One region of the Streptomyces bugieae genome, then DNA from elsewhere that is predicted to be linked to it. Evidence: riboswitches for the same ligand, from Rfam matches in the RefSeq annotation. Region 1 holds a riboswitch; each other region holds the start of a gene.

Region 1 (7,161 bases):
CGCTATGATGCCCGGTCCGTTTCGATCGTCTCAGCTACACATCGGCAGAAATCCAACAGCTCTGTCACTCGCGCGCTACAAGGCCATCCCCCGCGGCGGCAACCGACACCACCTGGCGCATGCCTCACAGGCCAATGGGAAACTACTTTCGACGGAAAGTTGGATGAACCATCAATCAGGCTCGGGGGACGTCATGGGACGGCTGGTGTGGGAAAAGCCATCCGTGACCATCAGGACGGAGTTCTTCAAGCCGGAGAAAGGTCGCTATCTGCATCCTGATGAGCATCGGCCGATCACCCATCTCGAAGCTGCCCTGATCCAGGGGTTCCCGCAAAACTTTCGCTGGTTCGGCAGCAAGTCGCAGATCGCTCGGCAGATCGGCAACGCGGTACCGGTCGGGCTCGGCACCGCCATCGCGAAGGTCATCCGGCATGCATTGCGTGGAGAGCAGGGCTGACTGCCGGGCCGCAGCCGGGCACGGGCGAGGCAGGAGCGGGCATCCGGCAAACACCATGTCAGTGACCCGACGCCCCGTGGATCCACCGTGGCGCCGGCTCGCTGTGGGCCGAACTCCCGGGCGTAGGCTCACAGAAGTTGTCTCTTCTGTGGTTTCTCTGGTGTCTCTTCTGAGGAGTGGAGTGGGCATGGCCGGCGTTCCGAGCAGTGTGGTGGCGGCGAGTGGGTTGCTCGGGGGTTATGGGGTGGCTCGGTGGACGAAGAAGCGGCCGTTGGGGGGTGTGGCGTTGGCTGCGGCGGGGGCGGTGGCGGCTCGGGAGTGGCAGCGGAAGGCCGGTGGTAAGACGGCGGCGGCGCTGAGTGGGGCCTACGTGGCGGCGTTCGTGGGGTCGCATCCGTTGGCCAAGAAGATCGGGGCCTGGCCTTCGGTGTTCGCGGTGGCGGGTGGGGTGGCGCTGGCGTCCTGGGCGGTGGTGGACCGGCGGGGGTAGTGCGCCCGGCGGCGTTGCGGTGCGGGTGGGAGGGGAGCGGGGCCCTGGGGCCCCGCTCCTTCCCTGTGCGGCGGGCCCGCGTCCTGGACTACGCCGACGCCTCGTTCAGGAGGGTGAGTTCGGGGGCGGTGAGGGTCAGGTCGGTGACGGCCAGCAGGGGGGCGAGCTGGGCGGTCGTGCGGGCGCTGGCGATCGGGGCGGCGACCGTCGGCTGGGCGGCGAGCCAGGCCAGCGCGACGGTGGCGAGCTCGGCGCCATGGGCGGCGGCGACCGTGTCGAGGGCCTCCAGGACGCGGGGGCCACGGTCGGTGGACAGGTACTGCGCGGCCTTCCCGGACCGGGCGCTGTCGACCGCGGCACCCGGCCGGTACTTGCCGGTCAGGAAGCCGGAGGCCAGGGCGTAGTACGGCACCGCGGACACGCCGTTGCGCGCGGCCACGTCGGCGAGTTCGCCCTCGTACGTGTCGCGGGAGACCAGGTTGTAGTGCGGCTGCAGGGCCACGTAACGGGCCACGCCCTCGCGGTCGGAGAAGGCGAGGGACTCCGCGAGGCGCTGCGCGGAGATGTTGGAGGCGCCGATCTCCCGGACCTTGCCGGCCCGGACGAGGTCGTCCAGGGCGGTCAGGAACTCGCCGACCTCGACCGACTCGTCGTCGTAGTGGGTGTAGTAGAGGTCGATGTAATCCGTGCGGAGACGGGTGAGGGACTCCTCGACCGCGGACTTGATGGTGGCGGCGGACAGACCCTTGTAATCGGGGTGCGCGCCGACCTTGGTGGCGATGACGATGTCGTCGCGATGGCCGCGGGAGGCCAGCCAGTTGCCGAGGACCGCCTCGGACTCGCCGCCCTTGTTGCCGGGCACCCAGGCCGAGTACACATCGGCGGTGTCGATGAAGTTGCCACCGCCCGCCACGTACGCGTCGAGTACGGCGAACGACTCGGCCTCATCGGCGGTCCAGCCGAAGACGTTGCCCCCGAGGGAGAGGGGGGAGACGGACAGCGAGCCCAGGGCCCTGGGCGTACGGGAGTTGTTGCTTGTCGCGCTCATGGTGGGGGCAGCGTCGCGGGGCGGGTGGTTATTCCCGCTTACGGGAGTTATTCCCGTTCCTCGGATACTCCCGTTCCTCGGATACTCCGGTTCCCCGGACGGCGGCCACCCTCGCGCCGTGGCCGCCCGCCCCGCCCCGCCCGTCAGGTGTTCAGACGTTGACGCCGTGGTCGCGCAGCCAGGGCATCGGGTCTATCGGGTCGCCGGCGCCGGGGCGTACCTCCAGGTGGAGGTGGGGGCCGGTGACGTTGCCCGTGGCGCCGACCCGGCCGATGACGTCGCCGGTGCTGACCTTGCCCGAGGTCTTGACCATCGAGGACAGGTGGCAGAACCAGAGCTCGGTGCCGTCGTCGAGGGTCAGGACGATGCGGTAGCCGTACGAACCGGCCCAGCCGGCCTGGGTGATGGTGCCGGAGTGCACCGCCTTGACGGGTGTGCCGGTCGGGGCGGCGAAGTCCTGGCCGGTGTGGTCCGCGACCCAGCGGTCACCGGCCTGCCCGAAGCTCGCGGTGAGGGTGTACGAGGAGACCGGGGTGATGAAGCTCTGCGCCAGTTTGGCGAGGCGTTCGGCCTCCGCCTTTCGGCGGGCCTCCTCCTCGGCCTTGCGCCGGGCCTCGGCCGCCGCCTCCTTCTTGGCGGCCGCGGCCTTCTCCGCGGCCTTCAGGTCCGCGGCGGCGTCCGTCGTGGCCTGCTTGATCGCGGCCTGCTCGGCGGCCTCGCGGGCCTCCTGTTCGGCGGCGCCCTGCTGGGTGTCGGCCTGCTGGAGGATGCGGCTGCGCAGCGCCTCGCCGGCGTTCGCGCCGGAGCCGGAGTCCGTACCCGTACCCGCGTCGGAGCCCGTGCCCGAGCTCGATCCGGCGTCCGTGTCTCTGCCCGGGCCGGTGAGCGGGTCGGCGGAGGTGGCGGCGGAAGCGGTGTGCGCGCCGCCGTCGCCGTGCGAACCGCCGTCGGATATCAGGTCGCCGACGCCGGGCAGGGAGGCGGCGTCCGGGAGGTGGTCGGCGACCGCGTCGGCCACTCCGCCGAGGTCGGGCATCGAGATCGGCACCGGCGGCCGGCCCTCGGCCGTGGCCATCCCGCCCGCACCGACCGCCGCGATGACGCCGACGCCCAGGACCGTGCCACCGCGGGCGAGGCCACCGCCGCGCTGCTTGGCCACCCGGTGCTTGCCGCGGACCGGGCGGACGGACTCCTCGGTGGGGTTCCATTCCTCCCACTGGCCGTCGGCGTCACCGTTCGTCCCGCCGGCCGTCGCGAAACGGGCGTCGGTGACGAAAGCGGTGTCGCCGGGACCCGCGAAGGCGTGGGGAGCTCCCGACGCGTACGGGGCGCCCGGGCCCCGGTCGTCGGACTCGTAGGTGGACGGAGCCTCGGGGACGGGCCTGTTGGACGCCACGGGGGCGCACTCCTTTCCTTCCTTCTCGCCTACCGGGTTAGCTGACGGGTTCGGAGCAGGAAGGTCTCCTACGGGCACCCTCTGGCGAAGGCGTCCGATTCACCCCAAGGTGGTGGTTCCCCGGTTCCCTTGGTGCAGTTCGAGGTGCTGGAGGTGCGTGAAAAGCGCGTGCGGGATTCGGCGTCGGCGCACGGTGCCGCCTCTTGCGGCGGCTGGGACGACCGCGCTGCGTTATCGGACAGTAATAGAGATCGCGGCGGTTTTCCAAGCCTTCCCGGGAATCCATATGCCTCGCGCACCAGCTTTGGCGTGGTCTTTTCCGGTCACCATGGCCATAAATCGGGCGAGTTGGCCGCACCACCCCGTGCCGCGTCTAAACGATCTCTCGATGATTGTGCGTCAGTTGTTATGCGGAGGGGTGCCTGCCCATTACGGAACGTGAAGACGTAACGTCGGATCATGGTCGTCAACGCCGAGCGCCCTGGACACTCCGAGCGCCCCGGACCCTCCGAAAGTCCCGGATACGCCGAGAACCCCGGACCCGCCGAACGCCTCCGCAACACCGGTCACGGGCGGCACGGCCGTCCCGGCCACCGCGGCGGCACGACCGGAAGCGCCCAGGACGTGGCGCGGCGGTACCAGGAGTTCTCCTGGCGCGAGGCGCGCGGGCGGTCCGACGCCCACGAGGAGTTGAGCGCACGGATCGGCCAGGACCAGGAGTTGTGCGAGCTGCTGGCGGGGTCGCTGCCGGCCGGCGACAAGCAGCAGCCCCAGCTCCTGCTCGCCGCCGTCCGCCATCTCGACGGCCCGCACGCGGAGCAGGGCCCGCGCGGCGCGGCGGCCTACGGCCGCTGGCGCGAATGGACGATCCGGCACTGGGACCAGGTGCGGGACGTCATCCTGCGCCGCGGCACCCAGACCAACGAACCGGCCCGCTGCGCCACCCTGCTGCCGCTGCTCGCCCGGCTGCCCCAGCCGCTGGCCCTGCTGGAGGTCGGCACCTCGGCCGGGCTGTGTCTGCACCCGGACCGCTATCGGTACGCGTATGGATACGGATACGAAGAGGGCTCCGGATACGAAGACGGCTACGGGTACGAAGGCAGGTACGGATACGGGGACGCGGGCGCGCCGGGTCCCGGGCACCCGGGCGGGCACGGAACGGGAGCCCACCACCGGGTCGTCGGCGCCGGAGCGCACGCCCCGCTCGTCGAAGTGGGCGCCTTTGACAGCCCCGTGGTCTTCCCCTGTCAGGTGCAGGCGCCGGTGCCGGCGCCGGCAGCGCAGCGGGCGCACGTCCCCGCCCGGCTCCCCGAGGTCGTCTGGCGGGCCGGGATCGATCTCGCACCGCTCGACCCGGTCGCCGAGCCGGACGACCTGCGCTGGCTGCGGTCGCTCGTATGGCCCGGCGACGAGGCGCGGGCGGACCGGTTGTCCGCGGCCGTCGACGCGGTGCGGGCGGTGCCGCGACCGCGGATCGTCCGCGGGGACCTGATCGACGAACTGCCCGCGCTGGCGGCCGAGGCACCGGACGGGGCGACCCTGGTCGTGTTCCACACCTCCGTGCTGAGCTATCTGCCGTTCGCCCGGCGCGAGGAGTTCGCCCGGCTCGTACGGTCGGTCCTCGACGGGCGGGACGGCGGCGGGCACTGGGTCTCCCAGGAGCACCACTCCGTGCTGCCGTGGCTCCCCCTGCCCGCGCACCACACCCCGCGCCCGGACGACCCGCTGCAGCTGACCCTCGCCCTGGACGGGCACCCGGTCGCGCTCACCGGCCCGCATGGACAGAGCTTCCGCCCGCTGTAGTGGGCCCCTGACGGTCCTTTGGCACACCCTTGTCGGAGCGTCCGCCCGCTGTGGAGCGCCGGGTCGGCGGCCTTGCGCGTACCCCCGCAGGTCGCCGAGCTCTCACTCCCCCATCGGCCGCTGCAGCGCCAGCAGGGCCATGTCGTCCGCCGGGGCGCCGCCGGTGTGCCGGGCGACGTCCTCGATGAGGGCGTCCAGGAGGCCGCCGGGACCCGGGAAGTGCCGGCCGCGGAGCTTGTCCGCGGGGTCGTAGAAGCGGCCGCGCAGGTCGCGGGCCTCGGTCACGCCGTCGGTGAAGAAGAGGAGCAGCGCGCCGGCCGGGAAGAACGACTCGTCGGAACGGTCCGGCCAGCCCGCCACCTCGCTCATCCCCAGCGGCAGCGCCGGCGCGGCGGGCGTCAGCTCGCACAGCCCGCCGTCCGGGCCCAGCAACAGGGGCGCCGGATGGCCACGGTTGAGGACCCGCAGCACCGACCGCCCGCCGGCGGGGATCTCGGCCAGGACCGCGGTGGTGAACCCCTCGTACCGGTCGATTCCCGCGCGCCGCCCGCCCTCCCGTTGCAGCGCCCGCTCCAGCCGGCCGGCCACCGCCTCCAGGGTGGCCTCCTGTTCCGCCGCCTCCCGGAAGGCCCCGATGACGACCACGGCGGCCTCCACCGCCTCCAGACCCTTGCCGCGGACGTCGCCGACGATCAGCCGTACGCCGTGCGGGGTGTCCTGCACGGCGTAGAAATCGCCGCCGATCCGGGCGTCCGCCCGCGCGCCCACGTACCGGGCGGCGACCGCGAGCCCGCCGAGCCGCTCGGGCGGCGCCGGCAGGACGGCCCGCTGCGCGGCCTCCGAGACGTCCCGTACGGACGCCAGGTGGGCGTCGGACATCCGGACGACGCGGTTGATGGCGAGCGCCAGCAGGGCGACCACGAAGACGGTCGCGATCTCGGTCACCGACTCGTGGGTGTCCTGGGCGGCGCTGCGGTACGTCACCACCATGGACTCACCCGCCATGGCGGCCAGGGCCGTGAGGGCGGTGGCGGGCAGCGAGAAGAGCGGCGCCGCCACCAGCGGGGCGGCGGAGAAGAAGGGGGCGGCGGTGTAGCTGGGCGGCGTCGCCATGTCGAACGCGAGGCCGCCGAGGATGAGGACGGCGGGGAGCCAGCAGGCCAGGCTCCGGCCCACCGGGGACATCCGGGCCCGGCGCGCCCGGCGCTCCCCGTCGCCCGTGGAGGGCCCGTCGCCCTGCAGCATCCGCACCGGCCTCTTCCCGCTCCGCCCGTCCGCCGTACGAGCACCGGCATGCCGGCCGCACGCCGACGTCACCTCGACGTCCCCAGGCTGTCCGCTCCGGGACGGCCCGGCGAATCCACGGGGGCCGGACGGGTCGCCGCACGACGGGTTCCGCCGGCCCGGCCCGGCCGGGTCGCTGATCGGCCGTATCAGGGTGGTGGCGCGGGGCGGGGGCGTTCATGGTGAAGCTGACCGCTTGCGCAGGCTCGGGCCGGGCCGCAGCGCGGGTACTCCCGATCCGGTCCCGCCGAGGTGAGGCGGACCGGGAAGGGGCGCGGTGGGCCGGTGACGACTGCTGGAGGCTGACTGTGTCATGCACCGAGAGTGATCTGCTGGCGGCTGACGACGGCCGGCTGGAGGAGGTGTTCCGGGCCGCTCCGGCCGGTGAGGTGCCCCGCGGCCCGATGGAGGGCACCGCGATCCTGGGGGCCGGTACCAGCCTGGTGCAGCCGATCGCTGCACTGGTGCGGCTGGCCGCGTGGCGGGGAAAGGTGTTCAGCCCCGAGGGCGGCTACCTGAGCAACCGGCTCGGGCCGTTCGACGCGTTGGCGGTGCTGGCCAGGGTGGCTCCGGGCCCGAGCCTGCTGGACGAGCGGGAGTGCATCGTCATCGACTACTCGCGCACGTCCTTGGTCGCGGGCGGGGTACGCGATGAGATCCGCCAGGTGGGCCCGGGCCTGTAC
Region 2 (7,161 bases), on a different contig from region 1:
AACAGCGGGTCCTCGATGGAGACCAGCGGGTAGGCCGCCACCAGCTCCTCGTAGTACTCGGTCATCTCGGCGGCCGAGCGGTCCTTGCCCTCGAACTGGTACTTGCCGTCCTTGTAGAACTCGGAGGCGGCGACGTCCAGGGCGAGCGCGATGTCCTGGCCGGGGGCGTAACCGGCTTCCTTGATGGCCTCGAGGATGAGGTCGAGGGCCTCGCGGTTGGAGCCCAGGTTCGGGGCGAAGCCGCCCTCGTCGCCGAGGCCGGTGGCCAGGCCCTTGGCCTTCAGGACCTTCTTGAGGGTGTGGTAGACCTCGGCGCCCCAGCGCAGGGCCTCGGAGAAGGACTCCGCGCCGATCGGGGCGATCATGAACTCCTGGATGTCCACGTTGGAGTCGGCGTGCGAGCCGCCGTTCAGGATGTTCATCATCGGCACGGGCAGGACGTGCGCGTTCGGGCCGCCCAGGTAGCGGAACAGCGGGAGGTCGCTGGCCTCGGAGGCGGCGTGCGCGACGGCGAGGGAGACGCCGAGGATGGCGTTGGCGCCGAGCGAGCCCTTGTTGTCGGTGGCGTCCAGGTCGAACATGGCCTGGTCGATCAGCCGCTGCTCGGTCGCGTCGTAGCCGACGAGCTCCGGGCCGATCTGCTCGATGACGGCCAGGACGGCCTTCTCCACGCCCTTGCCGAGGTAGCGGTTGGGGTCGCCGTCGCGGAGCTCGATGGCCTCGAAGGCGCCGGTCGAGGCGCCGGACGGCACGGCGGCACGGCCGGTGCTGCCGTCGTCGAGGCCGACCTCGACCTCGACCGTGGGATTACCTCGCGAGTCGAGAATTTCGCGGGCTACGACGACGTCGATGGACGGCACGTTGTCTCCTTCATGGGTGTCTGGAGTTCTGCAGCACGAGCCTAACGGCCCGGGGAGGGTCCGCCTGCCCTTGGCCCGCTCCGTGGGACGGAATAACCCCACAAGCAGCACAAAGGCCCAGCTCACGGGATGTTTGCCGCAATGTTCGCCGAGCGGGGAAAGTCCGGCGGAGCGTCCGGCCGGCGGCGGCGCGGACGGCGGGGTACGGAGAAGCCCCGCCGCGGCGCGCCGGGGGGAGGGGCGCGCCGGACGGGGCCGGTCTCACCAGGGGTGTCCCGGTGCGGGGACGACTCAGACGTGGAGCTTCTGACCCGGGAAGATCAGGTTGGGGTTGCCGCCGATGACGGACTTGTTGGCCGCGTAGACGGCCTTCCAGTGGGTGCCGTGCGCCTTGGCGATCTTGGCGAGGGTGTCGCCGGCCTTGACGGTGTAGTTGCCGTGGCCCTGGTTCTTCTTCGGGGCGGCCGGGGTGCTCTCGTGCTTCGGGGCGGCCGGGGTGCGCTTGACCGCCGCGTCGCTCTTCTCCGGTGCGGACTTGGCGACCGGGGTGCTGCTGTCCAGGTCGGGGGACGGGCCACCGGCGGTCAGACCGCCGGCGCCGGCGCAGGACCAGGCGCCCGGGCCCTGGAGGGCGAGGAGCTTCTCGGCGGCGGCGATCTGCTGGGACTTGGTGGCCAGGTCGGCGCGCGGCGCGTACTTGGTGCCGCCGGCGGCGGCCCAGCTGGAGTTGGAGAACTGCAGGCCACCGTAGTAGCCGTTACCGGTGTTGATCGACCAGTTGCCGCCGGACTCGCACTGGGCGACCTTGTCCCAGGTGGCGACGGAGGCGGCGGAGGCAGAGGTGGCGCCCATCAGCGGGACGGCCACGGCGGCACCGGCGACACCGGCGAGGGTGGCGACGCGGGCGGCCTTGGAGGGACGACGGTGCTTGCCCTTGAAGATCAGCATGGTTCGTTCGTTTCCTCACCGACGCCTACGAGGTGAGCTGTCGGGTTCGGACTGTGAGTCGCCCGGCCGGTGCCATGAGCACCGGGCTTCACCCCAAGCCGGCTGACCCGCTTTCACGGGCCGGGCCGGCGCCTACCTTGGTTCCCCCGCTCCTGCCTACGGCGCTTGCGCGTCAACTGCCTCCGACCACCGGCAGGACTCGGCGTGTGATCGAAGGGGCCCGCTTTGGCGAGCGGTGATGACCGTAATCAGGAACCACCCGGGTGTTCAAACCCCCTCATCTGGACCGAGTTGACCATTTTTGATCACGGAGGGGTCACAAACCCGCAGGTGGGGACCGGTGCGACGGCAGTGGACCCTTCGGGGCCCACCGCCCCACAACGAGACGCTTGTCTCACTTTCGCCAAAGCGGGCCGAAACCGGCGAACTACCCTGCGGACTGCCCGAGATCGAGCTGCTGACCTGGGTGGATCAGGTCCGCGTCGGAGCCGACGACGTCCTCGTTGCGGTCGTAGAGCGCCGGCCAGCCACCCGGCAGCCGGTGCGCCTGGGCGATCGCTGACAGGCTGTCACCCGGCTGCACGGTGTACCCGTCGCCCTCGGCCGGGGGCGTCCGGTGCGCGTCGTCGCCGCGCGAGGCGTGCCGCCCGCCGGAGGCCCGGTCGCCGCCGTCGCCGTCGCCCCGGTCCGCGTCGCCGCGGTGCCGGCCCGAACCGCCCGGCACGCCGTCCGTCGTCGTACCGCCCTGCGATCCGTCGGAGGCCGTGCCGTCCCCCTTGCCCGTACCGGCGCCGTCGCCGGTACCGCTGGCGTCGCTGCCGCTGGTGCCGTCGTCGGAGGGGGCGGTGGTGCCGGACGGATCCTCGCCCCGGTCGCCCGGCGTCGCGTCGCCGGACGGCCCGGACGAGCCGGAGGTCCGGTCGGGGTCGGGGGACGGCGTGCCGGTGCCGGCGGAGTCCGAGGGGTCGGGAGTGGACGGGGACGGCGTGGCCCGCGACGGCTCGTCACCGGCCGGCCCGTCGTCCTCGTCGCCACCGGGGTCGTCGGCCGTCCCGTCGTGCCAACCGGAGGAGCCGGAGCCGGCGGTCCGGTCGTCGTCCGACGGGTCGGGTATCGGGGTGCTGGTGCCGCCCGGGTCGACCCGCGGCACCCGGCCGTCCTTCGTCAGACCGGCGTTCACCGCACAGCTCGGCCAGGCGTCCGGGCCGAGGTCGTCGAGGATCGTCTCGGCCACCGCGATCTGCTGGGCGCGGCTGGCGAGGTCGGGCCGCGAGGCGTAGGCCGCGCCGCCGTGCCGGTCCCACATGTCCTGGGTGAGCTGGAGCCCGCCGTAGAAACCGTTGCCGGTGTCCGAGCTCCAGATGCCGCCGCTCTCGCACTGGGCGACCCGGTCCCAGGTCGCGGTGTCGGCGGCGTGGGCGCCACCGGCGGAGAGCAGAGGCAGTGCGAGTGCCGAGCCGGTCACTCCCGCCGTGACAAAGATGGCCGGTGCTTGACGGGGGCGACGGTGTCGGCCGTTCCCGGAACGCATGCGGATGCCTTTCGCGCGGCGGTTGAGTTGTCGCGATCCGACGGTTTCCTCGGCACTGTGTTCGAGGAGCCGTCGATCGTGGATCGAAAGGTAGCCGGGGTCACGGGTAGTCACAAGTCGGTGTAGCAAAGATCACGCGCAGGTCACGTCCTGACGCTCTGTCACCATCGGCCTCCGTCGCTGGTCAGGGCCGCTCGGACGTGAACTCCACCGGCAGCGACCGCAGTCCGCGCATGATGAGCCCGCCACGCCACCGCAATTCGGCCGGTTCCACCGCAAGCCGGATGTCCGGAAGCCGGGTCAGCAGGGTGGCGAGCGCGGTCTGCCCTTCGAGCCGGGCGAGCGGGGCGCCCAGGCAGTAATGGATGCCGTGCCCGTATCCCAGATGCTGATTGTCACGCCGGGTCAGGTCGAGCAGGTCCGGGTCGGGGAAGCGCGCCGGGTCGCGGTCGGCGGCGGCCAGCACCACCAGGACGGGGTCCCCCTCGGCGATCCGCTGCCCCCCGAGGGTCAGCTCCTCGGTGGCGAACCGCCAGGTCGCCAGCTCCACGGGGCCGTCGAAGCGGAGCAGCTCCTCGACCCCGGTGGTCAGCAGCTCGGTGTCGCCCGCCGCCAGCGACTTCTGCAGCAGCTCGCGCTGGGCGGGGTGCCGGAGCAGCTGGTACGTGCCGTTACCGATCAAGTTCACGGTCGTCTCAAAGCCGGCAAACAGGAGGATGAAGGCCATCGCGGCGACCTCGTTCTCGGTGAGGTGCTCGCCGTGGTCCGAGGCGCGGATCAGCCCGGAGATCAGGTCCTCGTCCGGGGCGGGGGTACCCTCCAGGGTTTCGCGCTTGCGGTGGATCAGTTCGGCGAGATAGCCGCGCATCTTCTTCACGGACCGTGCGACCCCACCGCGCGGGCCACCGCCGTGGCGGATCATCATGCCCGCCCAGTCCCGGAAGTCGTCCTGGTCCTCGCGCGGGACGCCCAGCAGGTCACAGATCGCGTAGATCGGCAGCGGGAACGCGAACTCGTGGATCAGGTCGGCCTCGCCGCGACCGGCGAACCCGTCGATGAGGTGGTCGGTCAGCTCCTGCACCCGGGGCGCGAACTCGGCGACGCGACGGGGCGTGAACGCCTTGCTGACCAGCCGGCGCAGCCGGGTGTGGTCCGGCGGGTCGATGTTGAGCAGATGCGTCATCAGGTTGGCGCTGCGCTCGCCCGGGATGCCGACCTTGCCCTTGCCGTGCGCGGACTCGCTGTGGTGCACCGGGTTCTTGGAGAGCCGGGCGTCGGCCAGCGCCTGCCGCGCCTCGGTGTAGCGGGTCACCAGCCATGCCTCGACCCCGCTGGGCAGCGCCGTGCGGTGCACCGGCGCGTGCTCGCGCAGCCAGGCGTACGCCGGATACGGATCGGACGCGAACTCCCAGGTGAACAGCTCGGGCGCGGGCGGGACCGGCCGGTTGGCCGGGCAGCCCGCGGGGCGGCCCGGAGCGCTGTCCGCGGGCGTGGGGTCCGTAGAGGTGGGGCGGGGCTCGTCGTGCACCCTCTGACCGTAACCGCCCCGGAAGACGCCCCGCGCACGGGCGGCGGGCCCGCCACCGGGGCACCCGGCGGCGCCCTCAGGAGCCGCCCGGATCCACCCCCAGCCCCTCCAGGAAGGCCACCGCCGCCGGTGACGGCCCCAGGGCGCTCCACACCACCCGTTCCGTACGCTCCGGCGCCGGCCGCGCCCGCACGATGTGCAGCCCGGGCAGCTCGGCGGCGATGGCCTCCGGGACCATGCCGATGCCCAGCCCGGCCCGCACCAGCTTCGCCAGGAACTCCACCGTGGTCACCTCGAAGGACACCTCCGACGACAGCCCCGCCGCCCGGAACGCCTCGTCGCGCTGGCGCCGGGCCGCCGACCCCGCCGTGAAGTCCACGAAGGTCTCCCGCGCCAGCCGCGCCAGCGTCGTCCACTCCCGCCCCGCCAGCGCATGCCCCGGCGGCACCACGGCCACCAGCTCCCCGCGGGCCAGCACCCGCTCCCGTACGCCGGACGGGCGGGCGCCGGGCACCAGCCCGACGAAGGCGACGTCCAGCGTCCCCTCCCGCACCTTCTCGATGAGCGGATCGCTCATCTCCATCTGCAGGCCGACCCGCACCTGTGGATAGCGGCCGCGGAAATCGCCCAGCTCACGGGCGAGGTCGACGGCCGCCACGGTCGAGATGGCACCCACCGCCAGCCGGCCGCGCACCTCCCCGGTCGCCGCCGCCACCTCGGCCCGGGCCCGCTCGGCCGCCGCCAGCGCCTGCCGCGCGACGGGCACGAACGCCTCACCGGCGACGGTCAGCCGGACGCTGCGGCTGGTCCGGTCGAAGAGCCGCGCACCGAGCTCCTTCTCCAGCCGGGCGATCTGGTGGCTGAGCGCCGACTGCACGACGTGGCACCGCTCGGCGGCCCGGGTGAACCCGCCCGTTTCCGCCACCGCCACGACATAGCGCATCTGCTGGAGCTCCATGCCCACCGATCCTGCCACCGGCGGAAGGGATCGATCGTGATTCGCGATGGATTCGATGAAAACGATGTGTTGGACTCATCGATGGTGGTGGCCCGAGGCTGGGTGCTGCCCGCCGCCACGGTGGCCGCGGGGCACGAACGGGGAGGTCAGGTATGACAGCCGAGGACACACACGGGTCCGCGCAGGGCCGACCGGGACGGCTCGGCCGCGGCACGCTGCTGCTGATGTCCGTCGCCACCGGGCTGTCCGTCGCCGGCAACTACTTCGCCCAGCCGCTGCTCGACGTCATCGGCCATGACCTGCGGTTTTCGGCGTCCACCGCCGCGCTGGTGGTGACCGTGGCACAGACCGGCTACGGCCTCGGGCTGCTGCTGCTCGTCCCGCTCGGCGACCTGCTGGAGCGGCGCCGGCTGGCCGTCACGCTGTGCGCGGCGACCGCCGTCTTCCTCACCGTGACGGCGAGCGCGACCAACGCCGCCCTGCTGCTGACCGGCACCGCACTGACCGGTCTGACCTCGGTCGCGGCGCAGGTCGTCATGCCGTACGCGGCCACCCTCGCCGCCCCCGAGGAGCGCGGGCGGACCGTCGGCACCGTCATGACCGGTCTGCTGCTCGGCATCCTGCTCGCCCGTACGGCCTCCGGAACCCTTGCCGAGCTGGGCGGCTGGCGCACCGCCTACTGGGTCAACGCCGGGCTGATGGCGCTGATGGCCGTGCTGCTGCGGCTCCGGCTGCCGGCCCTGCGCACCACGGTGGGACTGCGCTACCCGGCGCTGCTGCGCTCCACCCTCGCGCTGTTCGCCCACGAGCCGGTGCTGCGGTGGCGGGCGGCGCTGGGCGCGCTGACCTTCGCGGGCTTCAGCGCGCTGTGGACGGCGCTGGCGTTCCTGATGTCCGGGCCGGCCTACGGCTGGCAGGAGTCCGCCATCGGTCTGCTGGGGCTGGTCGGCGCGGCCGGCTCGCTCTCGGCCTCCGCCACCGGCCGGCTGGCGGACCGCGGCCTGGTCCACCACGCCGCCGGCGCCGCGGCGTTCCTGCTGCTCGGCTCCTGGGGGCTGCTGGCCCTGGGCGGGGCGGGCGGCGCCTGGTCGCTGGCGGCGCTGCTGGCCGGGGTGATCGTGCTGGACCTCGCCGCGCAGGCCCTGCACGTCAGCAACCAGAACCTGATCTACGGCGTCCGCCCCGAGGCCCGCAACCGCCTCAACTCCGCCTACATGACCAGCTACTTCGCGGGCGGCGCGGTGGGCTCGGCGCTGACCTCGGTGGTGTGGTCCGCCGCGGGCTGGGGCGGGGTGTGCGTCATGGGGGCCGGACTGGCGGCGGCCGTGGTGGCGGT
Region 3 (7,161 bases), on a different contig from region 1:
TGGTAGAGGATGCGGCGGTGCACGGGCTTGAGGCCGTCGCGGGCGTCCGGCAGGGCGCGCGAGTAGATGACCGAATACGCGTACTCGAGGAAGGAACCCTGCATCTCGTCGACGACGTCGATGTCGAGGATCCTCTCCTCGAAGTCGTCCGGCGGCGGGGTCTTCGTGCTGCGGCGGGCCATCGCGGCTGCGGCTCCTTCTGCTGCGTCTACTGCCGAGGTCGGGGACGGCGCCGGAGCGTCGTCGGTCAATCAGCCGGGTCGATCAGCTGGGGGATCAACCGGCGAGTATCTCTGAGTCTGACGCGGACCATTGTGGACCGCCCCACTGACAACGCCGACCGCGACTCCCCCTTCCGCCCCTGCGGCGGCCCGTGGGCGGCCCCCACGACGGCTTGCGGGCGGCCCCACGACGGCCCGGCGCGGGCCCTCGTTCGGGGGCGGCCCTGCGGGAACTTCGCCAGATGCCGACGCGGTTGCATACAGTGACAGAACTTCCTCGCAAGCGATCGAAGGGACGTACATGCCCATGGGTCACACGGCCACAGAACAAGCCGGCTCCGGCGGCCTGACAGCGACCGAGCACCGGCTGGCCAACGGCCTGCGCGTGGTGCTCTCCGAAGACCACCTGACCCCGGTCGCAGCGGTCTGCCTGTGGTACGACGTCGGCTCCCGCCACGAGGTCAAGGGCCGTACGGGCCTGGCTCACCTCTTCGAGCACCTGATGTTCCAGGGTTCCGCGCAGGTGAAGGGGAACGGCCACTTCGAGCTGGTGCAGGGCGCCGGCGGTTCGCTCAACGGCACCACGAGCTTCGAGCGCACCAACTACTTCGAGACCATGCCCGCCCACGAGCTGGAGCTCGCGCTCTGGCTGGAGGCGGACCGCATGGGCTCGCTGCTGACCGCACTCGACGAGGAATCCCTGGAGAACCAGCGCGACGTCGTCAAGAACGAGCGCCGCCAGCGTTACGACAACGTCCCTTACGGCACGGCCTTCGAGAAGCTGACGGCCATGGCGTACCCGGAGGGTCATCCGTACCACCACACCCCCATCGGGTCGATGGCCGATCTGGACGCCGCCTCCCTGGAGGACGCCCGGGCGTTCTTCCGTACGTACTACGCGCCCAACAACGCCGTCCTGTCGGTCGTCGGCGACATCGACCCCGCCCGGACGCTCGCCTGGATCGAGAAGTACTTCGGCTCGATCCCCTCCCACGACGGCAAGCAGCCGCCCCGGGACGGCACGCTGCCCGATGTGGTCGGCACCGAGCTGCGCGAGGTCGTCGAGGAGGAGGTGCCCTCCCGTGCCCTGATGGCGGCCTACCGCCTGCCGCACGACGGCACCCGTGAGGCGGACGCCGCCGACCTCGCCCTGACCGTCCTGGGCGGCGGCGAGTCCTCCCGCCTGTACAACCGGCTGGTGCGTCGCGACCGCAGCGCCGTGGCCGCCGGTTTCGGCCTGCTGCGGCTGGCCGGTGCGCCCTCCCTGGGCTGGCTGGACGTGAAGACGTCCGCCGGGGTGGAGGTGCCCGCCATCGAGCGCGCGGTCGACGACGAGCTGGCGCGGTTCGCCGCCGAGGGGCCCACCCCGGAGGAGATGGAACGGGCGCAGGCCCAGCTGGAGCGCGAATGGCTGGACCGTCTGGCGACGGTCAGCGGCCGCGCCGACGAACTGTGCCGGTTCGCCGTCCTGTTCGGTGACCCGCAGCTCGCGCTGACCGCCGTGCAGCGGGTCCTGGACATCACCCCCGAGGAGGTGCAGGCGGTCGCCAAGGCCCGGTTGCGCCCCGACAACCGTGCGGTGCTCGTCTACGAGCCCACCGAGCCGGCCGGCAACGCCGCCGAGGAAGGGGAGACGGAGCAGTGAGCGACGACACCCGCCAGGATTCCGCAGGGAGCACCATGCAGTTCCACCCGCAGCCCCAGAGCGGCGCGCCCAAGCCGTGGGCCTTCCCGGCCCCCGAGCGCAGCCAACTGCCCAACGGCCTCACGCTCCTGACCAGCCACCGCCCCGGCCAGCAGGTCGTCGCGGTCGAGATCAACCTCGTCGCCCCGCTGGACGCCGAGCCCGAGGGCCTGGACGGCGTCGCCACGATCATGGCGCGCGCCCTGTCCGAGGGCACCGACAAATACGACGCGGAGGGCTTCGCCGCCGAGCTGGAGCGTTGCGGCGCCACCCTGGACGCGCACGCCGACCACCCCGGCGTACGCGTCTCCCTGGAGGTCCCGGCGTCCCGGCTGACCCGTGCGCTCGGCCTGCTCGCCGATGCGCTGCGCGCCCCCGCGTTCCCGGAGAGCGAGATCGAGCGGCTGGTCCGCAACCGCCTCGACGAGATCCCGCACGAGCTCGCCAACCCGGCCCGGCGTGCGGCTATGGCGCTCTCCAAGGAGCTGTTCCCGGCCACCGCGCGGATCTCCCGCCCCCGTCAGGGCACCGAGGAGACCGTCGCGCGGATCGACGCCGCGGCCGTGCGCGCCTTCTACGACGCCCACGTCCGGCCCGCCACGGCCACCGCCGTGATCGTCGGTGACTTCACCGGCGTCGACCTGGCCGCGGCGCTCGCCGACACCCTCGGCGCCTGGAGCGGTTCGACCGCCGAGCCGGTCAAGGCCACCCCGATCGCCGCCGACGACACCGGCCGCGTGGTGATCGTGGACCGCCCCGGCGCCGTCCAGACCCAGCTGCTCATCGGCCGGATCGGCGCCGACCGGCACGACCGCGTGTGGCCGGCCCAGGTGCTCGGCACGTACTGCCTGGGCGGCACCCTCACCTCCCGTCTGGACCGCGTCCTGCGCGAGGAGAAGGGCTACACCTACGGCGTGCGCGCCTTCGGCCAGGTACTGCGCTCCACGGCCCCCACGTCCCCCGAGGGCACCACCGGCGCGGCGCTGCTCGCCATCAGCGGCTCGGTGGACACCGCCTCCACCGGGCCCGCGCTGGAGGACCTCTGGAAGGTGCTGCGGACCCTCGCGGCAGAGGGGCTGACGGACGAGGAGCGGGACGTCGCGGTGCAGAACCTCGTCGGGGTGGCGCCGCTCAAGTACGAGACCGCGGCGGCCGTCGCGGGCACCCTCGCCGACCAGGTGGAGCAGCAGCTCCCGGACGACTTCCAGGCGCAGTTGTACCTCCGGCTCGCGGAGACCGGCACGGTCGAGGCGACCGCCGCCGCCGTCAACGCCTTCCCGGTGGACCGCCTGGTGACCGTCCTGGTGGGCGACGCCGCGCAGATCACCGAGCCCGTCAAGGCGCTGGGCATCGGAGAGGTGAAGGTCGTCAGCGGCTGATCCGCCCAGGGCGCATGACGACGCGTCACGACCGGTCGGCTCCCGCGGTGTTCGCGCACCGCGGGAGCCGTCGTATGTCCGCCGCTCGTCGGCCGGAGTCCGTACCTGTCCGCCCGAGTCCGTCGGTTGTCCGTCGTATGTCCGGTTTGTAAGGGCTCGTTGGGTCGGAACTTGTGGGATCCCGCACAAAATCGTGGTTCCGTTTGGCTCCGCGAAGTGGCCCCGATTAGCGTCGGTCCGGCTGTTCGTCACAACTCCGCCACAACAGTGGCACCGGACAGTCATCGCCGAGTCCCCGTACGGCGCGAGCCAGGGGAGCCGGGGACCCACGTCCCTGGGGTGAATCGGGCCCCTCTCCGGAGGAGCCCGTAGGAGACCTTCCTGCTCCGAACCCGTCAGCTAACCCGGTAGGCGAGAGGGAAGGAAAGGACAAGCCAGCACATGGCGTTCACCCGTGCCACCGGGAAGCACCGCCGGGCCAGCCGCAGCGCCCGGACGACCCGCAAGCTCGCCGGCATAGCCACCCTCGCGACCTCCGGCGTCGTCGGCACCCTGGCCTCGCCGGCGCTGGCCGCCACCGACGCGGCGCGCACGCAGGACACCGGCCTCACCCAGGCCGTCGTGCTCGGTGACGAACTCGCCCACCGCCTGGAGGTCCAGGCCGACGCCCAGCAGGCCGCCGCCGAGACCGCCGCCGTGCAGGCGAAGGCCGAGGCCGAGGCCAAGAAGCGCGCGGCGGAGGCCGAGCGGCACGCCGAGGCGGCCAGGAAGAAGGCCAAGGCCGAGCGCGAGGCCAAGGAGCGGGCCGCCCGGGACGCCGAGCGCAAGCGTCTGAACGCCTTCGTCGCCCCCGTCGCCGACTCCTACGTCTCCACCGGCTACAAGGCGTCCAGCAGCCTGTGGTCCTCCGGAAGCCACACCGGCATCGACTTCCACGCCGCCACCGGGACCTCCGTCCACGCGGTCGGCGCGGGCACCGTCGTCGAGGCCGGCTGGGGCGGCTCGTACGGCAACAACATCGTGATCAAGATGCACGACGGCACGTACACCCAGTACGGCCACCTGTCGTCGATCGGCGTCTCGGTCGGCCAGACCGTCACCCCCGGCCAGCAGATCGGCCTCTCCGGGGCCACCGGCAACGTCACCGGCCCGCATCTGCACTTCGAGGCCCGCACCAGCCCGGACTACGGCTCCGACATCGACCCGATCGCGTATCTGCGGTCGCACGGCGTCAACGTCTGAGCCGGCGTCCGGCCGCCCCGCCCGCACCCCCGGCGCACGCCTCCGCATCCCCGCGCCCGCTGGCCAAAAAATATCGCCGAATACGCGGAGTCCGTCGGAAAAACCGTGCCGGTCGAATAGAGTCTCGGAAAAGCCGCCGACCGGCGGCGTTTTCCGGGGATTACGGCGGAGGCACGATCGATGCGAGGCCATATTTCCGCGCATGCGGTGTGCACGGCGATTCGCGAGGACATCATCTCCGGTGCACTGGCGCCGGGGAGCCGGCTGATCGAGGAGATCCTGGCGGCGCGCTACGGCGTCTCCAGAGTGCCGGTCCGCGAAGCGCTGCGCACCCTGCAGTCGGAGGGCTTCGTCACCACCCGCCACCACGCGGGCGCCTGCGTCGCCGAGCCCACCGAGCAGGAGGCCGCCGACCTGCTCGACATCCGTGCCCTGCTGGAGCCGCTGGGTGCGGCCCGCGCGGCCGCCCGGCGCACCCCCGCCCATCTGAAGGTGCTGCGCGGTCTGGTACGGCTCGGCCGCGAGCGGGCCCGCCACGGCAACCCCGCCGACCTGCGCCAACTCGACGGCTGGTTCCACGAGACGCTGGCCCAGGCGGCCGGCAGTCCCAGCCTGACCGCACTGCTGACCCAGCTGCGCCGCAAGATCGAGTGGATGTATGCGGTGGAGCCGCCGCCGCGGGCCGGTGAGGCGTGGGACGACCACGGCGCGGTGCTGGACGCGGTGGCCCGGGGCGACGCGGAACGGGCCCGCGCCCTGATGGCGGCGCACATCGAGCGGTCGCTCCCGGTGTACCGGCTGCGGCGCCCCGCCACGCCCGACGTGAGCGACACGAAACGGCCCGTCAACACGGCGCGCGCCCGTTCTTAACAATCGGGCCGTATACAAAGGGGTGCGGAATTTCCGGGGCGCGATTGCGTCGCATCCGGATTTGAATTCGGATATCGGCGCGTTTTCGTATGCCGTTGCGCGCGTGCGTTCCGGTACGCACATTCCGCGGCACGCTTTCCCGTACCTGCCTCCCGGCATAGTGGTCCCAGGCCGCGAAAATTCCGCGGCAGCGGGTGTGACATGTGCGTGGGGGAGGGGGAGGCCATTCCCCCGGAACGGTATTTCTCCGGCACGCGAAACGGCCCCGCCGCGGCACCTTTTCAGGTCACCGTGGCGGGGCCGCCGTGCGAAGGGGCGTCCCGGGGGACTCAGACGGTCTCGGGCAGCTCTTCGAGACCCTCGGCGACGAGCTTGGCCAGACGGTCGAGCGCTACCTCGGCGCCCTCGGCGTCCGAGGCCAGCACGATCTCCTCGCCGCCCTGGGCGCCCAGGCCCAGGACCGCGAGCATGGAGGCCGCGTTGACCGGGTTGCCATCGGCCTTGGCGATCGTCATCGGGACGCCCGAGGCGGTGGCCGCCCGGACGAAGATCGACGCGGGGCGGGCGTGCAGGCCCTCGGCCCAACCGACATTCACGCGGCGCTCAGCCATGGTGTTGCCCTTCAAAGTCGTGACTGTTGTCTAGACCATTCTCTCACGCTGCCGGGAGTGCTCCCAGCCTCCCCCTGACCCCGAGATTACGCGCGCCGGGCCGGTTGTCGGTGGCCGGTCGTACGCTGTCCGCATGCAGAAGCCGCCGGACCACGCATACCCGACCCACTGGGAAGCCGACGTGGTGCTGCGCGACGGCGGCACGGCGCGGATCCGCCCCATCACCCCCGACGACGCCGAGCGGCTGGTCTCCTTCTACGAACAGGTCTCGGACGAGTCCAAGTACTACCGCTTCTTCGCGCCCTACCCGCGCCTGTCCGACCGCGATGTGCACCGCTTCACCCACCACGACTACGTCGACCGGGTCGGGCTCGCGGCCACGGTGGGCGGCGAGTTCATCGCCACCGTCCGCTACGACCGGATCAACGACCAGGGGCTGCCCGCCAAGAGCCCCGAGGACGACCAGGCCGAGGTCGCCTTCCTGGTGCAGGACGCCCATCAGGGGCGCGGAGTGGCCTCCGCCCTTCTGGAGCACGTCGCGGCCGTCGCCCGCGAGCGCGGCATCCGGCGGTTCGCCGCCGAGGTGCTGCCCGCCAACACCAAGATGATCAAGGTGTTCACGGACGCCGGGTACACCCAGAAGCGCACCTTCGAAGACGGCGTGGTGCGGCTGGAGTTCGACCTCGAACCGACCGAGCAGTCCATGGCCGTGATGCGCAGCCGCGAGCAGCGCGCCGAGGCCCGCTCCGTCCAGCGGCTGCTCGCCCCCGGCTCGGTCGCCGTCATCGGCACCGGCCGCGCCCCCGGCGGCATCGGCCGCACGGCCCTGCGCCACATCCTCGACGCCGGCTTCACCGGCCGGCTGCACGCCGTCAACCACGCCTTCCCCGACGACCTGCGGCGGCTCGACCCCGAAGGCGTACCGGCGGTCCGCGCGCTCCGGGAGATCCCCGACCCGGTCGACCTCGCGGTCGTCGCCGTCCCCGCGGAGCGCGTCCCCGAGGTGATCCGCGACTGCGGCGAACACGGCGTCCAGGGCGTGCTGATCCTCTCCTCCGGTTACGCCGAGGCGGGCCCCGAGGGCAGGGAGCGCCAGCGCGCCGTGCTCCACCAGGCCCGCTCGTACGGCATGCGGATCATCGGGCCGAACGCCT
Region 4 (7,161 bases), on a different contig from region 1:
GGACGAGGAGCAGATCGACAAGGCGCTGTTCGGCGCGGTCGGCGGCCTCACGATGGCCAACATCTTCATCGCCGTCCTCTGGACCTGAGAGCGCCGGCCGTACGGTCCCGGGCCCGTAGTGCCCGGGACCCGGCAACGGCGCACCCACAGCAGCACACCGCGCGGCCGTCGCGCTCCGGGATCCGGAGGCGAGGGCCGCGCGGTGGCGTGTGGGGGGTGGCCGTGGGGGGTGGGCCGTGGGGAGCGGGGCCGGGCGTCAGCCCAGGCGGACGCTCCCGTAGATCGGCATGTAGTAGATCGACTCCTCCCGGACGTTGGCGCCCGGGTGCGGGGCGTGGATCATCTTGCCGCCGCCTATGTACATGCCGACGTGGCTGATGTCGTCGAAGAAGAAGACCAGGTCACCGGGTTGCAGGTCCTTGGTCGCCACCCGCTGGCCGACCTTGACCTGTTCCCAGGTGGTGCGCGGCAGATCGACCCCGGCCGCCTTCCACGCCGCCTGGGTCAGCCCCGAGCAGTCGTAGGACGAGGGCCCGGTGGCGCCCCAGACGTACGGCTTGCCGATCTGGGCGCGGGCGAACGCCAGGGCCTTCTCGGCCTTGGTGGACTGCGAGCCCCCGGTGGAGCCGCCGGTGTCCCCGCCGGTCTGGCCGCCGGTCGAGCCGCCGTCCTGCTGCCGCTGCCGCTCGCGCTCCTGCTGCTTGCGCGCCTCCTCCGCGGCCCGGCGCTTGGCCGCCGCCTCCTTCTGGCGCTCCAGTTCGGCCAGCCGCGCCTTCTCCTGGGCGGTCAGCCGGGACAGCAGCTGCCGGGCCTCGGCGAGCTTCTGCTGCACGGAGCGCTTGGACTCCTTCAGCGCGGCCTGCGTGCTCTGCAGCTGATCCAGGCTGCGGCTCGCCTCGGCCCGCTGGCGGGCGGCGGCCGCGGCCTGCTGCTGGTAGTCGGTGACGGCCTGCTGCTGCCGCCCGGTCAGCCGCTCCATCAGGTGGCTGCGGTCGAAGAACTGCTGCGGGTCCTTGGCGAGCATCAGCTGCGCGGTCGGGTTCATGCCGCCGGTGCGGTACTGCGCCGAGGCGAACGTCCCGAGCTCCCGCCGGGACGCGTTCATCTTCTCCGCCCGCTTGGCCGCGGCGTTGAGCAGCCCGTCCACGGTCTCGCGCTGGTGGTCGGCGCGCTCCTTGGCGGCGTTGTACTTCTGGGTGGCCACCTCGGCCTGCCGGTAGAGGCCGTCGACCTTCTGCTTGACCTCTTCGATGGTGGGCTTGGGGGCCCTGGGGGCGGCGTCGGCGGTCTGCGAGAGCAGGGTGACCGAGGCGAGTGCGGCGGTGGTGAGCCCGGCCGCCGTACGGCGGCTCCCGGGCGAGGTGAGAACGCTGGTGCGCGGCTTGCGATGGGACGCCAAGGCCGGCAACTCCTTCCGTGGACCGCCTACCGGGTTAGCTGTCGGGTTCGGGCGGTGTCGCTGACGGAAGGCCGTGCCCTACGGTCCGTACGTCCGCTGGCGTCGGTCGGACGGATCGATTCACCCCGGTGTTGCTGGTGGGTCCCCGGCTCCGGGTGACCCGGGCGTGACCGGAGGGACACGTCGCGGGCAGGGCCGGACTCGGCGTGGGCGGCCCGTGCGAACGCTGTCGTCCGCGGGGAGGCGGGCTGCCTGAGCGAGGACGTTAGCCAACTCGTGTGGCTCCTGTGAAGGCTGATGTTCGATATGCCCGAAACCTTTTCGTGACCTGAGTGATGCCGTTCCGCTTTGTGGCCGTCCCGGCCACTTGTCCACAGTCCCCGGCACGCTGTCGGTGCGGCGGCCTAGACTCGGTGGGCGATGAGCAGCCTCTTTGACGACAGCTTCCTGGCGGACCTCGGCCACAAGGACGAGGAGCCCCCGCCGCCTCCCGAGGACGAGCACGGGCCGGTCCCCGAGGAGATCCCCGCCGACCTGTTCGGCGGGCGGTTCGACGCGCCCGTGCCCAGGGACGCGTACTACCGCGACGGCGCCGCCCGCCCGGCCATCGACCCCGCCGCGCTGCTCGAGGGGCTCAACGACCAGCAGAAGGCCGCCGTGGTGCACACCGGCGGCCCGCTGCTGATCGTCGCCGGCGCCGGCTCCGGCAAGACCCGGGTGCTCACCCACCGCATCGCGCACCTCCTCGCCGAGCGGCACGTCCACCCCGGCCAGATACTCGCGATCACCTTCACGAACAAGGCCGCCGGCGAGATGAAGGAGCGCGTCGAGCAGCTGGTCGGCCCGCGCGCCAACGCCATGTGGGTCTCCACCTTCCACAGCGCCTGCGTGCGGATCCTGCGTCGCGAGTCCAAGAAGCTCGGCTTCACGTCCTCGTTCTCGATCTACGACGCCGCCGACTCCAAGCGCCTGATGTCCCTGGTCTGCCGCGATCTGGACCTCGACCCCAAGCGCTTCCCGCCCAAGTCCTTCAGCGCGAAGATCTCCAACCTCAAGAACGAGCTCATCGACGAGGAGACCTTCGCGGGGACGGCCGCCGACGGCTTCGAGAAGACCCTGGCCGAGGCGTACGCGATGTACCAGGCGCGGCTGCGCGAGGCCAACGCCCTGGACTTCGACGACATCATCATGACGACGGTCAACCTCCTCCAGGCCTTCCCGGACGTCGCCGAGCACTACCGCCGCCGCTTCCGGCACGTCCTCGTCGACGAGTACCAGGACACCAACCACGCCCAGTACACCCTCGTCCGCGAGCTCGTGGGGACCGGCACCGCCGACATCCCCGCCGCCGAGCTGTGCGTCGTCGGCGACGCCGACCAGTCGATCTACGCCTTCCGCGGCGCCACGATCCGCAACATCCTCCAGTTCGAGGAGGACTACCCGGACGCGACCACGATCCTGCTGGAGCAGAACTACCGCTCCTCGCAGACCATCCTGTCGGCCGCCAACGCGGTCATCGAGCGCAACGAGAACCGCCGCCCCAAGAACCTCTGGACCGACGCCGGCGCCGGCCCCAAGATCAACGGCTATGTCGCCGACACCGAGCACGACGAGGCGCAGTTCGTCGCCGACGAGATCGACCGGCTGACCGACGCCGGCGACGCCAAGGCCGGCGACGTCGCCGTCTTCTACCGCACCAACGCCCAGTCCCGCGTCTTCGAGGAGATCCTCATCCGGGTCGGGCTGCCCTACAAGGTCGTCGGCGGAGTGCGCTTCTACGAGCGCAAGGAGGTCCGCGACGTCCTCGCGTACCTGCGCGTGCTCGCCAACCCCGAGGACAGCGTCCCGCTGCGCCGCATCCTGAACGTCCCCAAGCGCGGCATCGGCGAGCGCGCCGAGGCGATGATCGACGCCCTGTCGCTCCGCGAGAAGATCACCTTCCCGCAGGCCCTGCGCCGGGTCGACGAGGCGTACGGCATGGCGGCCCGCTCCGCCAACGCCGTCAAGCGCTTCAACGTCCTGATGGAGGAGCTGCGGACGATCGTGGAGTCCGGCGCCGGGCCCGCCACGATCCTGGAGGCCGTCCTGGAGCGCACGGGCTACCTCGCCGAGCTCCAGGCGTCCACCGACCCGCAGGACGAGACCCGGATCGAGAACCTCCAGGAACTCGCCGCGGTCGCCCTGGAATTCGAGCAGGACCGCGGCGAGGAGAACCCCGGCACCCTCTCCGACTTCCTCGAACAGGTCGCGCTGGTCGCCGACTCCGACCAGATCCCCGACGAGGACGAGGAGGGCAGCGGCGTGGTCACCCTCATGACGCTGCACACCGCCAAGGGCCTGGAATTCCCCGTCGTCTTCCTGACCGGCATGGAGGACGGCGTCTTCCCGCACATGCGCGCGCTGGGCCAGACCAAGGAGCTGGAGGAGGAGCGCCGGCTGGCGTACGTCGGCATCACCCGCGCCCGCGAGCGGCTGTACGTCACCCGCTCGACGATGCGCAGCGCCTGGGGCCAGCCCTCGTACAACCCGCCGTCGCGGTTCCTGGAGGAGATCCCGGACGACTACGTCGAGTGGAAGCGGACCGGCCCGGCGACCCCGTCCGCGTCGATGGGCGGGCTCTCGTCCCGGGGCGGCGGCGGTGGCGGCTTCGGCGGGGGCATCGGCTCCTCGCTGTCCTCGTCCCGCGCCAAGGGACCGAGCGGGTTCGCCACCCGCCGGACCGGAGACCGCCAGGTGGTCTCGCTGGCCGTCGGCGACCGCGTCACCCACGACAGCTTCGGGCTGGGCACGGTCGTCGCCGTCAAGGGCAGCGGGGACAACGCCGAGGCGACGATCGACTTCGGCGGCGAGAAGCCCAAGCGGCTGCTGCTGCGGTACGCACCGGTGGAGAAGCTCTGACGGAGTTCCGGGCGCCGGCCGGTGGCCGGCGCTGCAGGAACGGTACGGCGGGGGTCAGTTCGGATTGAGGCCGTGGCTGCGCAGCCACGGGATCGGGTCGACCGCCGCGCCGCCCCCGGGACGCACCTCGAAGTGCAGATGCGGACCGGTGGAATTGCCGGAGTTGCCCGAATAGGCAATCTGCTCACCGGCCTTGACCGAACCCGACCGGATCTTGGTGCTGCTCAGATGGCAGTACCAGGTCTCCGTGCCGTCCGGCGCGGTCACGATCGCCATGTTGCCGTAGGCGGAGTTCCACTGGGTGCGGATGGTGCCGTCGGTGGCGGACATGACCGGGGTGCCGTAGCTGACCGGGAAGTCGATGCCGGTGTGCACGGACATCCAGTTCACGCCGGCCTGGCCGAAGAGCGCGCTGAGCCCGTGCTGGGTCACCGGCAGGACGTACTTCGGCCGCAGCGCCTCTTTGCGGGCGGCCTCCTGCTCCTTGCGCTTGCGTTCCAGCGCCTGGCGTTCCTTGAGGTCGATCCGTTCCTGGGTGCGGCTGGCCCGGTCGCGGAAGTCGTCGGCGCCGGCGCTGAGTCCGGCGAGCTGGGTGTCGAGCTTCTTGTTGGCCGCGGTCCGCTGGACGCCGCCCGGGTCCGGCGCGCTGGCCTGGGTGGTGGTGTCGTCCTTGTCGTTGCCGCCGAGACCGGCGACGGACGCGGCGGCGACCCCGCAGACGCCCATGGCGGCGACCGACGGCACGGCGACGGTCAGCAGCGCCGAACGCTTCGCCGGGCGGCGCCGGCCGCGGCCGCGGACCGGCTTCCCGGCGGCGGGCCCGGCGACCCGCCGGGAAGCGGGGGCGGGGGCCGGGGAGGTCACCGGCATCGCCTGGGTCGGGGCCTCGGCCACGGCGGCGGCGTCGCCGTCGTGGGCTTCATCGGTCAGGCCGCCGGTGTCGTCGCGGTCGTCCCAGGTGGCGGAGTCGGCCGGGGGCGGGCCGGGCTGGGCGGGGATGCCGGCCATCAACGGCTGGTCGGTGGTGGACCAGATCGCGGTGGCTTCGTAGCTCGCGGTGTCGAGCTGGTCCGTGCTCATCGCGTCGACGCCGACGGCGTCGAAGGTCGCGGTCTCGAAGGCCGCCGTCTCGAAGGCCGCGGTCTCCTCGACCGCGGTGGCCTGCTGCCCGAGGGCGTCATAGCCGGCCGTCGTCCCGTACGCCTCGTGCGTACCCACCGTCTCGTAGCCGCCGGTCGTCCCGTACGCGTCGTACGCGCCGGCGGGGTAACTGCCGGTGTCGTAGCCGGTGGTGGGGTAGCTGCCGGTGTCGTACCCGCCGACGCCGTAGACCGTGGCGCCGTGGGTGTCGTAGCCGCTCGGGTCCTGCGCCGGGGTCTCGTACGCGGTGTGCGCGTACGGGTCGTAGGCGCCGCTGTCCCACTGCGCCGTGGGGTAGCTGCCGGTGTCGTACCCGCCGGTGGCGTAGCCGTCGCCCGCCGCCGGGTAGGTCCCGGTGCCGTAGTCGGTGGTGCCGTAGCTGCCCGTGCCGTACGTGCTCGTGTCGTAGGCGCCGGTGTCGTACGTCCCGCCGGGATAGCCGCCGGTGTCGTAACCGCCCGTGGCGTGGGCACCGGTGTCGTACGCGCCGGGGAGCGAGCCGAAGAGGGGGTCGCCGTCGCCGTATTCGGCGCCACCTGCCGGGGAATGCTGCTGCCCGTAGGACTCGTAGGCCGGATAGTGCGCATACGAGGCGTCGGAAGCGGAGCCGGTCGGAAGCGTGGCCTCCGATGGGTGACGGTCGTTCACCAACTTCTCTTTCGCCTCGGCAGCAGGAGAATTAGCGGCGACTGTACCCGGCGGTACACGACGGCGACAATCTTCCACAGGTTTTGGGCTCGCCGAGACCGGGCATTTGGCCGCCTTTCGGCAGAGCCCATGCGAGTTCTTGGCGACCCGTTCGATGTCTGTTCGATCGCTCGTCACCGTACGAAGCGGCCTCAGGCCACGGATATGGCTCCGTTTGCCCCCTCTCCGGCCGCCGGGGCCGCCGCGGCCAGTGCCTCGCGTATGCCGGCCGCCACGGTGCCGTTCACCGGGAGGGCGAGATGTCCGACACCGGCGACATGGACGTTGTGGGCGAGCAAATCGGGGTGATCGATTCTGGCCGCGGTGGCTGGAATCATCACCTGATCCGCCTCACTCCAGAAAGCGACAAATTGCGTCCGGCAATTCGGCGCCGGCAGCGACAACTCCGCTATCACCTCGGAATCGGGGCGCATCTGGCGGACGATCGGGTGCGCCGACATCAAAGGGGCGATGCGGGTGCCGGCGTGCGGGGTGCCGAGGGTGACGACCCTGCGGACCCGGGCGTCGCCGCCGAGCCGCTGGACGTAGTAGCGGGCGATCAGACCGCCCAGGCTGTGCCCGACGATGTCCACCCGCCGGTGGCCGGTCCGCGCGCAGACGTCCGCCACATGCCGGCCCAGCAACTCCGCCGCCTTCCTCAGGTCGCAGGTCAGCGGGGAGTAGTTGAGCGCCTCGACGTGGCACCAGCCGTGGCGGTGCAGTGAACGGCGCAGCAGTACGAAGACGGAGCGGTTGTCGATGAAGCCGTGCAGCAGCAGGACGGGCGGATGTGCCCGGCCCTCGGTCGGGAGGAGCGGAACGGTGCCCTCCGCCGAGCGGGACGGCCCTGGCACGGGGCGCTCCCGGGACATGCCGGTGGGATAGAGGAGCAGATGCCCGGCGAGGACCGCGAGGTCCACGAGGGTGGTGCGAAGACAGGGCAGGGTCTGCATGACCGACCTCCCGAACGGCATGCGGCAGGCGGCGCTGACCCCCGATGCCCTCGTGGGAAGCCATGAGCGGCGGCGCACGGGCGC

What was found. A riboswitch is a leader RNA that binds a small molecule or an ion and turns the genes downstream of it on or off. The one in region 1 is predicted to bind cyclic di-AMP.
Region 2: another riboswitch for cyclic di-AMP. It lies ahead of V2J85_RS35820 (transglycosylase family protein); the one in region 1 lies ahead of V2J85_RS36455 (M23 family metallopeptidase).
Region 3: another riboswitch for cyclic di-AMP. It lies ahead of V2J85_RS25300 (M23 family metallopeptidase); the one in region 1 lies ahead of V2J85_RS36455 (M23 family metallopeptidase).
Region 4: another riboswitch for cyclic di-AMP. It lies ahead of V2J85_RS17990 (C40 family peptidase); the one in region 1 lies ahead of V2J85_RS36455 (M23 family metallopeptidase).

The regions. Positions count from the first base shown of each region.
Region 1 covers NZ_JAZBJP010000045.1:19,852-27,012, forward strand. Annotated here, with positions in the region: gene V2J85_RS36440 (DNA cytosine methyltransferase) at 1-457, shown strand, start outside; gene V2J85_RS36445 (hypothetical protein) at 645-947, shown strand; gene V2J85_RS36450 (aldo/keto reductase) at 1,036-1,995, opposite strand; gene V2J85_RS36455 (M23 family metallopeptidase) at 2,147-3,391, opposite strand; cyclic di-AMP (ydaO/yuaA leader) riboswitch at 3,403-3,548, opposite strand; gene V2J85_RS36460 (DUF2332 domain-containing protein) at 3,851-5,194, shown strand; gene V2J85_RS36465 (PP2C family protein-serine/threonine phosphatase) at 5,297-6,439, opposite strand; gene V2J85_RS36470 (hypothetical protein) at 6,787-7,161, shown strand, end outside.
Region 2 covers NZ_JAZBJP010000042.1:34,622-41,782, forward strand. Annotated here, with positions in the region: gene eno (phosphopyruvate hydratase) at 1-860, opposite strand, end outside; gene V2J85_RS35820 (transglycosylase family protein) at 1,152-1,808, opposite strand; cyclic di-AMP (ydaO/yuaA leader) riboswitch at 1,816-1,982, opposite strand; gene V2J85_RS35825 (LysM peptidoglycan-binding domain-containing protein) at 2,236-3,273, opposite strand; gene V2J85_RS35830 (cytochrome P450 family protein) at 3,524-4,759, opposite strand; gene V2J85_RS35835 (LysR family transcriptional regulator) at 4,944-5,825, opposite strand; gene V2J85_RS35840 (MFS transporter) at 5,978-7,161, shown strand, end outside.
Region 3 covers NZ_JAZBJP010000019.1:26,296-33,456, reverse strand. Annotated here, with positions in the region: gene V2J85_RS25315 (DNA gyrase/topoisomerase IV subunit A) at 1-182, opposite strand, end outside; gene V2J85_RS25310 (M16 family metallopeptidase) at 529-1,866, shown strand; gene V2J85_RS25305 (M16 family metallopeptidase) at 1,902-3,284, shown strand; cyclic di-AMP (ydaO/yuaA leader) riboswitch at 3,560-3,713, shown strand; gene V2J85_RS25300 (M23 family metallopeptidase) at 3,726-4,526, shown strand; gene V2J85_RS25295 (GntR family transcriptional regulator) at 4,707-5,396, shown strand; gene V2J85_RS25290 (HPr family phosphocarrier protein) at 5,726-6,007, opposite strand; gene V2J85_RS25285 (bifunctional acetate--CoA ligase family protein/GNAT family N-acetyltransferase) at 6,141-7,161, shown strand, end outside.
Region 4 covers NZ_JAZBJP010000009.1:115,232-122,392, reverse strand. Annotated here, with positions in the region: gene V2J85_RS17995 (hypothetical protein) at 1-88, shown strand, start outside; gene V2J85_RS17990 (C40 family peptidase) at 257-1,399, opposite strand; cyclic di-AMP (ydaO/yuaA leader) riboswitch at 1,407-1,576, opposite strand; gene pcrA (DNA helicase PcrA) at 1,820-4,297, shown strand; gene V2J85_RS17980 (M23 family metallopeptidase) at 4,352-6,085, opposite strand; gene V2J85_RS17975 (esterase/lipase family protein) at 6,277-7,077, opposite strand.